2 linked regions of the Tahibacter amnicola genome follow. The protein of the gene in region 2 interacts with the protein of the main gene of each other region in a pairwise test. Links are inferred from orthologs where the notes say so. Each region holds a gene or a part of one and is shown on either strand. Other genes may lie near its edges.

Evidence for each region. Proteins that work in one complex are often made in the same cells at the same time.
Region 1: the proteins of lpdA (region 2) and N4264_RS03275 interact in binary tests that used the Escherichia coli proteins (3 or more experiments, as listed by UniProt). The link is inferred for Tahibacter amnicola from one-to-one orthologs.

Annotation. Positions count from the first base shown.
Region 1 is NZ_CP104694.1:793,383-797,366, forward strand. The notes cover bases 986-3,984. They hold N4264_RS03275 (DNA helicase II), read right to left. Parts: upstream 3,603-3,984; coding sequence 1,368-3,602; downstream 986-1,367. Other genes in these bases: N4264_RS03270 (hypothetical protein), read left to right, coding at 986-1,361; N4264_RS03280 (YqhA family protein), read right to left, coding at 3,656-3,984. In the rest of the region: N4264_RS03265 (right-handed parallel beta-helix repeat-containing protein), read right to left, coding at 1-404; more of N4264_RS03270, read left to right, coding at 603-985. UniProt on the Escherichia coli protein: A helicase with DNA-dependent ATPase activity. Unwinds DNA duplexes with 3'-5' polarity. Translocates on single-stranded DNA with 3'-5' polarity. Initiates unwinding more efficiently from a nicked substrate than double-stranded DNA.
Region 2 is NZ_CP104694.1:6,325,357-6,332,959, forward strand. The notes cover bases 2,126-5,125. They hold lpdA (dihydrolipoyl dehydrogenase), read right to left. Parts: upstream 4,517-5,125; coding sequence 2,735-4,516; downstream 2,126-2,734. Other genes in these bases: N4264_RS25075 (glycosyltransferase family 4 protein), read left to right, coding at 2,126-2,687; N4264_RS25085 (hypothetical protein), read right to left, coding at 4,503-5,114. Also shown: N4264_RS25060 (hypothetical protein), read left to right, coding at 1-410; N4264_RS25955 (glycosyltransferase family protein), read left to right, coding at 407-952; N4264_RS25070 (glycosyltransferase), read left to right, coding at 877-1,488; more of N4264_RS25075, read left to right, coding at 1,485-2,125; N4264_RS25090 (dihydrolipoyllysine-residue acetyltransferase), read right to left, coding at 5,276-6,715; N4264_RS25095 (bifunctional chorismate mutase/prephenate dehydrogenase), read left to right, coding at 6,857-7,603. UniProt on the Escherichia coli protein: Lipoamide dehydrogenase is a component of the glycine cleavage system as well as of the alpha-ketoacid dehydrogenase complexes.

The DNA of each region.
Region 1 (3,984 bases), 5.5 Mb from region 2 along the record:
GGATCGACGCCGGACGCGGTGTGCACCACCAGTCGCCGCAGTACCACCGTCGCATCGGCACCCGCATAGGCGCGGACGCTGCCGCCCAGCAGGGTAAAGCCCGAGATCTCAATATGGCCGGACGAGAGCTGGTAGTAGCCGACGCCAATGGTGCGGCCTGCCGCCAGTACCGGACGATAACCGTCAACCGCTATCAGGTGGAGGGATTTGTCGATGTGGAGCGATTCGTCAATGATGGCATTCGTGCGCACATGCACGATGCCGCCGCTGGGTGCCGCATTGATGCAGGCCTGCAGCGTGGTATCGCACGGCGCCGTACCGGGCCAGCTTTGCGCCAGCGCCAGTGGGCTGGCGAGCGAGGCGCACAGTGCCAGCAACGGGGTCAGGTTCTTGTTCTTTTTCACGAGGGATGTTCCAGGGGGTTTGCTCCGTAGACGGGCCAGCTGGCGTGGAAGCGACATGGCGCAGCACCTGCTACGCAAGTGGTCCAGCTCGTACGGCAAGGTGTGCCGGTTGAGCGCTGGCCACGCTTGCCGCCACAATGGCGCCGATTGCGCCTGGACGGGGAAGCCGGGCCCTGTCGCGACCATTGCGGTGAGACGATGAAAGCGAGTTGGAAGACGAGGCTGCTGGCAATGCTGGCAATGGTTGCCGGCGTACCGGCGATGGCCACCACCTGGTCGTCGCTCACGGTCGAGGATCCTATCCGCCCCGGTGCGACGTGCGAGGTCTCCGAGCCGGCCAGCTATGGTTCCTATGTCTACCAGTGGCCGTCGAAGTACGACCAGGTGTTCTGGCCGCAAATCGACGAAACGGGCATCTGGTTCTGCGCGAAATCGGGGTTTGCCGCGCTGATCGGCGATTTTGAAACACTCACCGAATCCGAGCGGATGCGTGTGGGCGTGCACCTGGCCAAGGTCTACGATCCTGCATTGCACCTGGGCCCGGCGCAGAAGCTGGCCCTGCTCGAAGGCATCTATGGCATGCGCGAGATGGACGCAAAGAAGCAGATTCAGCTGCAGCGCGTGCTGGCAGTGCACTACGAGCGCGACGGCGACTACACCCGGGCCACGACGCTGCGACGACAGGCGCTCGGACTGATCCGCCAGGAACTGGCCCAGGGGATGCTCGATACGCAGCGACGGCTCGAGTACCTCTTTGTTGCCGCGAACTATGAGCGCGAGTTCGGCAAGGCCGCACAGGCCGATGCGGATTTGTCCGCGCTTTCCCGCGCCCTGGACGCGGTCAAGAGCGAGGAGCCCACCGTGGTCGACTACGCCGCCTATCTGCGTGAACTCGTTCCCGCGTCGCGGCGCATCCTGCCGGGTGGCCAGCTGGCGCCGGCAGAAAGCGAGCCGTGACCGACGCTAGAGGGTCTGCAGGTTGGCGTAGGCCAGCACTAGCCACTTCGTACCTGCGCCTTCGAAATTGACCTGCACGCGGGTGTGATCTCCGGCGCCTTCGTAGTCGATCACCACGCCGCTGCCGAAACTGGCGTGGGCGACGCGCTGGCCGAGCTTCAGGCTGGGGGCTTCCTCGATGCGAGCATGGAAGCGTCCCGTGTAGGCCGGGCGCTGTGACTGCACGCGCGGCCGCACTTCATGCAGCAGCTCCGGCGGGATCTCATTGAGAAAGCGCGACGGACGCGCATACGACTCGACACCGTGCAGGCGCCGCGATTCGGCATAGGTGAGGGTCAGCTGCTCGCGCGCGCGCGTCACGCCCACGTAGGCCAGGCGGCGTTCCTCTTCCAGGCGGCCGGGTTCGTCCAGTGATTTCTGGCTGGGGAAAAGGCCATCTTCCATGCCGACCAGGAAGACCACGGGAAACTCCAGTCCCTTGGCGGTATGGAGCGTCATCAGCTGGACGCAATCCTGGCCCGGTTCTCCCTGGCCTTCACCGGCCTCCAGCGCGGCATGCGAGAGGAAGGCCGCCAGTTCACCCAGGCCGGCTTCTTCGTCATCGGGCGTGAGCTGGAAGCGGCTGGCGACGTTGACCAGCTCGTCGAGGTTCTCCACCCGTGCCTCGGCGCTGCCGCGGGAATCCTTTTCGTAGTAGTCGCGAAGGCCGGTCTTGATGATGGTGTGTTCCATCTGCTCGGCCAGGGTCAAGCCGCTGTCGGCGTCGCCGGTCAGTGCGGCGCCCGCGAGCAGGTCACCACCGCCGGGCGGGGCAAAGGCAATGCGGCATTCGCTGGCCAGGCTCTGGATCAGGTCGATGAAGGCGCGCAGCGCATTCTTGCTGCGCGCGGTGAGCTCGGTTCCACCGAGCACCGACACGCTCGCTTCCCACAGCGATGCGCCCTGGCGCCGTGCGGTCTGGCGGACGAGATCGAGGCTGCGTTCGCCGATGCCGCGCGGCGGCGTGTTCACGCTGCGCTCGAACGCGGCGTCGTCGTGCCGATTTGCAATCAGGCGCAGATAGGCGAGCGCGTCCTTGATCTCGGCGCGGTCGAAGAAGCGCTGGCCGCCATAGACACGGTACAGCAGGCGGTGCTGGTTGAACTGTTCTTCGAAATTGCGCGACTGCGCGTTGGAGCGGTACAGGATGGCCACATCGCTTGCGCGGCCGTCGCCGGCGATGTATTCGCGGATGCGTTCGACCACGTAACGCGCTTCGTCCTGCTCGTTGTAGGCGGCATAGAGCTGGATCGCGTTGCCGCTGTCGCCCGAAGTCCACAGCTGCTTGCCCAGGCGGCTGGGATTGTTGGCGATGATCGCGTTGGCGGCCTTGAGAATGGTCGCGGTGGAGCGATAGTTCTGTTCCAGCCGTACCGTCTTCGCGCTGGGGTAGTCGCGCAGGAATTGCTGCACATTTTCCACTTTGGCGCCGCGCCAGCCATAGATGGCCTGGTCGTCGTCGCCGACGACGAACACCTTGGCCGTCTGGCCGGCGAGCACGCGCACCCAGGCGTACTGCAGGCTGTTGGTGTCCTGGAACTCGTCGATCAGGAGGTGTCGCCAGCGTTCCTGGTAGTGCGCCAGCAGCGAGGCATCATTGAGCCACAGCTCGTGCGAGCGCAGCAGCAGCTCGGCGAAATCGACCAGCCCGGCGCGCTGGCACTGCGCCTCGTAGGTGCTGTAGATCTCCAGCAGGGTGCGGGTGACCGGATTGTCACCGTGCTCGATCGCATCAGGACGCTTGCCTTCGTCCTTGTTGTTGTTGATGAACCAGGTGGCCTGCCGCGCGGGCCAGCGGGATTCATCCAGGTCCAGCGACTGGATGATGCGTTTGACCAGGCGCTGCTGGTCGTCCGCATCGAGAATCTGGAAGGTTTCCGGCAGGCGCGCCTCGCGCCAGTGGCGGCGCAGGAGCCGATGGGCGATGCCGTGGAAAGTGCCGATGGAAAGGCCGCGCGTGCCGTGCGCGATCAGCTGTTCGCAGCGTCCGCGCATCTCGCCGGCCGCCTTGTTGGTGAAGGTGACGGCCAGAATCGAATAGGGCGATACGCGTTCGACTTCGAGCAGCCAGGCGATGCGGTGGATCAGCACGCGCGTCTTGCCCGAGCCGGCGCCGGCCAGCACGAGGTAATGGCCGGCTGCGGCACTGACGGCTTCGCGCTGGGCGGGATTGAGGTGATCGATCAGATGGGAAACGTCCATCCGCCGATTTTATCCGGCTCCGGCACGGTAGGAGATACCGTGCCGGGCAGAACTCAGTAGTGTTCGCGTGCCTTGGCCGCGGCCGGCGGCGACATGATGCGGTCGATCAGGGCAATCGCCACGGCCGAGGCCACGAAGGTCATGTGCAGGATGGTCTGCCACATGATGGTATGGGCCGACAGGGTGTCCGCCTTGATGAAGGTCACCAGCAGGTGGATCGAGGAAATGCCGATGATGGCCGTGGCCAGCTTGACTTTCAGCACGGCGGCATTCACGTGCGACAGCCATTCGGGCTGGTCCGGATGGCCTTCCAGGCGGAGCCGCGAGACGAAGGTCTCGTAGCCACCGACGATCACCATGACCAGGAGGTTCGAAATCATGA
Region 2 (7,603 bases):
ATAATGAGGCATTTGTCGACCTGGCCTATCGCTGCCTGCTCAAGCGCTCGCCGGACCCGGCCGGCATGGTCGAGTGCCTGCAACGCCTGGCCGCCGGCGACAGCAAGATCGCCATCCTGGGCGATATCCGCTGGTCGCTCGAAGGACGCGGGCACGCCGTCGAAGTGACGGGCCTGGCACCGCGCTACCGGTTCTGGCGGCTGACGCGACTGCCGCTGGTCGGTGGCCTGATCGAACGCCTGGCCCTGGTCTGGGGCTTGCCCGAGATCGCCCGCGAGCAGCGTCGCCTGGGCCAGGCGCTCGCGCGCAGCGACAGCGGCGCGGAAACCGCCGAGCTGGCGGCCCAGGTTCGTGAATTGCGCGAGCACGTGCTCGTGCTGCAGGCCGAACTGCGTCGTCGCACATCATGAAGGTCGCCCTGCTGGCCCCGTCGCTGACGGCCTTCGACGCTGTCGGCACCGACGTACTGGAAATGGCGCAGGTGCTGCGCGCGGCGGGGCACGAGGTGCGCCTGTACGCCGACCATGCTGTCGGCATCGCCGAAAGCGTGCATGCGCCGAATGGGTTTGACCGCTGGCTGTCGCCGCGGGACCTGGTGATCTACCACTACTCCATCGGCTGGCCGCGCATCGAGGAAATGCTGGCGCGCTGCCGCGCGCGGCGCGTGCTGCGCTACCACAACATCACGCCGGCGGAATTCTTCTTCGGCTGGTCGCGCGACCACGCCCGCACCTGCGCCGCCGGACGCGCCAGCCTGCCGCGCATGGCGACGATGGGATTCGAACTGGCCCTCGCGTGCTCGGCTTACAACCGCGACGAACTCATCGCCCACGGCCTGCCTGCCGATCGCGGGGCCGTACTGCCCCTTTTCACCGGATCGAAGCGCTGCAGGACCTCTCCGCCGACGGCGATTTCCTCGACCGCTACGGCGACGCCCGCCGGAATATCCTGATGCTGGGCCGCGTTGCCCCGAACAAGGGCCACATCGCCCTGCTCGATGCCTTCGCCTGCTACCGGCGCGAATATGACGCCGACGCGCGACTGCTCATCGTCGGCAAACAGGATCGTCGCCTCGCCGCCTACACGCGGCACCTGTTCAGTCACACGCAAGCGCTGGGCATCAGCTCGCACGTGCACTTCCTGGACAACATCGACGATGCGCGCCTGAAAGCCTGCTGGCTGGTGGCGGACGCCCTGCTGATGATGTCGGAGCACGAGGGATTCTGCGTGCCGCTGGTGGAAGCGATGGCGTTCGGCGTGCCGGTGGTGGCGCGCGCCACCAGCGCCATTCCCGACACGCTGGGCGATGCGGGACTGCTCTGGCAGGAATCGGATCCGCGTCTTTACGCCGCGTCACTGGCGCGCCTGTTCAAGGACAAGGACGTGCACGCCATGCTGCGCCGGCATGGCCGCACCCGTTTCCGCCGCCAGTTCCGTCGTCCGGTACTGGCCGCCCGGTTGCTATCGATGCTGGAGCAGCTGGCATGAAACGCATCGCCATCGTGGTGCAGCGCTGGCACGACGAAGTTGTCGGCGGCTCGGAAGCATTGGCCTGGCATTATGCGGAACTGTTGGCCCCGCACTACGCGGTGGAGGTACTCACCAGCTGCGCGCGCGATTACCGCACCTGGGCCAACGAACTGCCGGCCGGAGAATCGCAGCACGACGGGATCACCCTGCGCCGGTTCCCGACCGCCTGGCCGCGGGGGCCCTGGTTCAACGACCTGCATCGACGCCTGCTCGCGGACTACGCGCGGCGCCAACCCGGCGCCGAAGGCCCCCTCGGCTGGCGGCCACAGCTGGCGGAAGAGTTCATCCGTGCGCAGGGCCCCTGGTGCCCCGGCCTGTACGACTGGCTCGATGCGGAACATGAGCGCTACGCCTGCGTGCTCTTTTGTACCTATCTTTACCCGACCACGCATTTTTCCCTGTCCGTTGTACCCCCGCGCAAGCAGGTGCTGATCCCCACGCTGCACGACGAACCGCCGGCCTACCTGCCCGTCTACGCCGCGGCAGCGCGCGCCTGCGGGCACCGGATCTGGCTGACCGACGCCGAGCGGCGGCTGGGGCGGCGGCTGTGGCAGGTCGACGAGGGTGACGTCGTCGGCATGGCGGTGGACACGCGGATCGCCGACGCCCGCAACCCGCACGCACGCGGCGAGACGTCCTACTTCCTCTACTGCGGACGTATCGACGAGGCCAAGGGCTGCGGTGAATTGATCGACGCGTTCCTGGCGCTGCGCCGGGAACGGCGCGAACCGGTGCAACTGTGGCTGACCGGCTCGGAGGGCATGCCCCTTCCCTCGCATCCGGATATCCGTTTTCTGGGGTTCGTCGATGCCGACAGCAAGTCCGCACTGATGGCCGGCGCGACGGCCTTCGTCATGCCCTCGGCGCTGGAGAGCTTTTCCATCGTTACGCTGGAGGCGATGGCGCAGACAGCGCCCGTCATCGTCAACGCCCGTTGCGATGTTCTTGCCGACCATGTGACCCGCTCGGGTGGCGGCATCACCTATTCATCCCGCAACGGCCTGGTGGACGCGATGCGCCAGGCACTGTCGCTGGACACGGACGCGCGGCAGGCGATGGGATCGAGCGGGCGTCGCTATGTGCTGGAACACTACGACCGCACGGCCGTCGCGCAACGCCTGCAAGCTGTGGTGGCGAGGGCCTGCGCGCAAGCGTGATCCGACGCGGGCGCTACGCACTGCGCAGCACCCGCGCCGGAACAGGACTACTTCTTCTTCGGTACGTAGATATCCGTCGCGGTACCTTCGTAGACTTCCGCCGCCATGCCGACCGATTCACTCAGGGTCGGATGCGGGTGGATGGTCAGGCCGATATCCGCGGCTTCGCAGCCCATCTCGATGGCCAGGGCCACTTCGGCAATCAGGTCGCCGGCATTGGGTGCGGTGATGCCCGCACCCAGCACCCGATGGGTGTGCTCGTCGAAGATCAGCTTGGTGAAGCCTTCGGTGCGTCCGATACCAATGGCGCGCCCCGAGGCGGCATGCGGGAACTTGCCGACGCCGTAGGCGATGCCCTGCTTCTTTGCATCCGCTTCCGTCAGGCCCACCCACGACACTTCCGGATCCGTGTAGGCCACGCTGGGAATGACGCGGGCGACGAATTCGCTCTTCATCCCCGCCGCCACTTCCGCGGCCACGCGCGCTTCGTGCGTGGCCTTGTGTGCCAGCATCGGATTACCGACGAGATCGCCGATCGCGAAGATGTGCGGCACGTTGGTGCGCATCTGGCGGTCGACCGGAATAAAGCCGCGGTCGGTCACCTGCACGCCGGCTTTCTGCGCGTCGACCTTGCCGCCGTTGGGCGAACGGCCGACGGCGACCAGCACGCGATCGTACAGCGTCGGCTCCGGCGCCTTTTCGCCCTCGAAGGTGGCGAGAAGGCCTTCGGGCCTGGCTTCGATACGGGCCACCTTGGTCTTGAGGTGAATGCCGGCATAGCGCTTGGACAACCGCTGCTGCAGCGGACGCACCAGATCCGGGTCAGCGCCCGGCATGAGCTGGTCGAGCAGTTCCACCACCGTCACCCTGGAACCGAGCGCGTCGTACACGCAGGCCATTTCCAGGCCGATGATGCCGCCGCCGACCACCAGGAGGTTCTTGGGAATCTCGGCCAGCTCCAGGGCGTCGGTGGAATCCATCATGCGCGCATCGTCCCAGGGAAAGCCCGGGAGCTTCACCGCCTGCGAACCGGCCGCAATGATGGCGTTGTCAAAGCGCACGAGCTTCTTGCCGTCTTCGCCTTCGACTTCGATCTCGTTGGGCGATACGAAGCGGCCGGTGCCGCGCACGACGGTCACCTTGCGCTGCTTGGCCATGCCGGCGAGACCGCCGGTGAGCTGGCCGACGACCTGTTCCTTGTGGCTGCGCAGCTTGTCCAGATCCACCTGCGGTTCGCCGAAGGTGATGCCGTGACTGGCAAACTGGCGCGCCTCGTCGATGACACGCGCCGCGTGCAACAGCGCCTTGGAAGGAATGCAGCCGACATTGAGACAGACGCCGCCGAGCGTGGCATAGCGCTCGATCAGGACGACGCTCTGTCCCAGATCGGCGGCGCGGAACGCGGCCGTGTAACCGCCGGGGCCCGCACCGAGCACGCACACCTGGCATTCGACGTCGGCTTTTCGGCCACTGGACGGCGCCGCGGTGACCTTCGGCGCCACCGCCGGCGGCGTGCTGCTGGCCGGAGTCGCTGCGGCCGCCTGAGCGGGCGCGGCTGCGGGTGGTGCGGGCGACGGCTTGGACGCCGCGGCGCCCTCGGTTTCCAGCACGACGACGACAGCGCCTTCGCTGACCTCGTCGCCGAGCTTGACGCGGATTTCCTTGACCACGCCTGCGGCAGAAGACGGCACTTCCATCGTGGCCTTGTCCGATTCGAGCGTGACCAGGCCCTGTTCCTTTTTCACCGTATCCCCGGCTTTGACGAGGATTTCGATCACCGGAACGGTCACTCCACCGATGTCCGGCACTTTGACTTCAGTCGTCGCCACCTTTCTGCTCCTTGTCCTTGGGGGTCAGGGCATGGCGGAAGCGCTGCTTGAGGGCATCGCGCCGTGCCTGGAATTCATTGATCGGATTTGCCGCCACCGGCGCGGCGGCCGGAGCCGGCGACGGGGCGACATAAGAGCCCGGTCCGAAAACCGGGCGCGACGGCGTTGGCGGGGGCTCAGGTGCCGCAGGCGCCGGCCCGAAAACGCTGCGAAGCCGGTCTCGCAGCGCCAGCAGTTCATCGTGCTCGCTGCGCTGCTCGGCCTGCGCCTCGGCCAGCTTCTGCCGCTTCTGCGCCAGCAATTCGCGGTAGCGCGCATTGGCGTATTCGATCGACTTGGCGATGTCCGGCAAATGGACTTTCTCCACTTCGTCGGGCAGCGTGTCGAAGCTGATGTAGCCGTCTTCGATCCACAGTCCGCGGCGGCGCGACACGATCCGGGTTTCACGTTCCTCGAAGAACAGGCGCGTCCAGTCGTTGTCGGGCGGTTCGCGATTGAGCCGGAGGAACATGATGCGCAACGTCTCGTGGACGCGCGACCAGGTCGTCTTCTTCAGGTCCAGATCGACAATCCGGATGTCCTCAAACTCGGGGTACACAGATCTGCTCACTTACAGGGGACATCAGGACAAAACCGTTGCGCTGGCGAGGGGATGCGAGACCTGCCAGGGTACGGACCGGCCGCGCCGTCGCGGAGCGCGGAAGGTGGGCGGCGACACCGCCCGACCGAACCGCGTGCAAGCAAGCGGCGCGCCACCGGTTACAGCAGCGTCCGCCGCATATCGGCGAGCACCTGGCCTAGGTAACTGGTGAAACGTGCCGCGGACGCGCCATCGATGACACGGTGGTCATAGCTGAGCGACAGGGGCAGGATCAGGCGCGGCTGGAAGGCCTTGCCGTCCCACACCGGTTTGGTCTGCGACTTGGATACACCCAGGATGGCCACTTCCGGCGCGTTGACGATCGGCGTGAACGCCGTTCCGCCAATACCGCCCAGGGACGAGATCGAGAAACAGCCGCCGGACATGTCGGCCGGGCCCAGCTTGCCGTCGCGGGCCTTGCCGGCGAGCTCGGCCGTTTCGCGCGCGATCTCCAGCACGCCCTTGCGGTCGGCATCGCGCAGCACCGGCACGACCAGCCCGTTGGGCGTGTCGGCGGCGAAGCCGATGTGGAAATATTTCTTGAGGATCAGGTTCTCGCCGCTGGCATCGAGTGAGGCGTTGAACTCCGGGTACTTCTTGAGCGCGGACACGCAGGCCTTGATCAGGAAGGCCAGCATGGTGAGTTTCATGCCGCTCTTTTCGTTTTCCTTGTTCACCGCCACGCGCAGGGCTTCAAGGTCGGTGATGTCCGCATCGTCGTGCTGCGTGACGTGGGGGATCATCGCCCAGTTGCGCGCCAGGTTCGCGCCGGAAATCTTCTTGATGCGCGAAAGCGGCTTCTGCTCGATGTCGCCAAATTTGGAGAAATCCACCTGGGGCCAGGGCAGCAGGTTGAGGCCGCCGCCACCGGAAACCACCGCCGGCGCCGGGCCGCCTCCGGCCAACGCCTTCTTGACGAAGTTCTGCACGTCTTCGCGCGTGATACGGCCCTTGCGGCCGCCGCCGGAAACGCGCTTGAGATCCACCCCGAGCTCGCGCGCGAACAGCCGCACAGCCGGGCTGGCGTGCGGGACTTTCTCGGGCATCACCGCATCCGCGTCGAACGCCACCGGCGGCGTGCGTGGGCCGGCGATCTCGGCATCGATACCGGGCTTGCTCGCCTCGCCAACCGCCACCGCCGGAGCGGCAACCGGTGCTGCCACCTTGGCCGGCGCGGGTGCCGCTGCAGGTGCCGCTGCAGGTGCCGCTGCAGGTGCCGCTGCAGGTGCCGCTGCAGGTGCCGCTGCAGGTGCCGCTGCAGGTGCCGCTGCAGGGGCCGGAGCAGCCGGCGCCGACGGCTTCGCGGCCGCCGGCGCGTCTGCGCCCGCCGCTTCCATCAGCGCGACCACCACACCCTCGGACACCTCGTCGCCCAGCTTGACCTTGATCTCCCGGACCACGCCAGCGAAGGGCGCCGGGACTTCCATCGTCGCCTTGTCCGACTCCAGCGTCAGCAGCCCCTGGTCTTTCTTTACCGTCTCACCGGGCTGCACGAGGATCTCGATCACCGGCACATTGCTGTAGTTGCCGATGTCCGGAACCTTTACTTCTTGAGCCATACGCCCTCCAGGCGGTCGATATTCAGGCAAGGGGACTATTGTGGCGGCGAAGCCACGCGCGCACCAGTCGCGGCCTTATTCCCTAATCGTCGAAGGCCAGCCCCGCTATGCTCGGCCGAACCGCTTCATGGACTACGGCAGATGGACATACCGCAATTACGTGCCCAGCTTGATCAGATCGATCGGGACCTGGTGTACCTGGCCGCCGAACGGCAGCGTATTGTTGCCGAGATCGGCCGCAGCAAGCGCGGTACCGGCCGGCCGCTGCGCGACTTCAAGCGCGAGAAGGAAGTGCTGGACAACGTCCGTGGCCACGCCCGCGAGGCAGGCATCGATCCGGAGCTGGCGGCCGGGCTGATGGAACTACTGATCGGCGCGTCGCTGACCCGGCAGGAGCAGGACACCGTGCGTGCGCTTTCCCAGGGCAATGGCCGGCGCGCGCTGGTGATCGGCGGCAATGGCCGCATGGGCGGCTGGTTCGCGCGATTCCTGGACGCACAGGGCTTCGCGGTGGAAATCGGCGATCCGACCGGTGCTCCCGAGGGTTTCGCCCGGCGTGAACGGTGGGATGCAGGCCCACTCGACCACGACCTGATCGTCGTGGCAACACCGCTGCGCCCCGCCGCGCGCATCCTGGCGGGACTGGCATCGCATCGACCGCCCGGCATCGTGTTCGACCTCGGTTCGATCAAGACGCCCCTGCGCGAATCGCTGCAGGCCCTGCAGGCCGCGGGTGTCCGCACCACGTCGATCCATCCGATGTTCGGCCCTTCGGCGAATGTCCTGGCGGGGCGGCACGTGATCCTGATCGACACTGGCAATCGCGACGCCCTGGAAGCGGCCCGCGCCCTGTTCGCCTCGACCACGGCGGTGACGGTCGAGATGGAC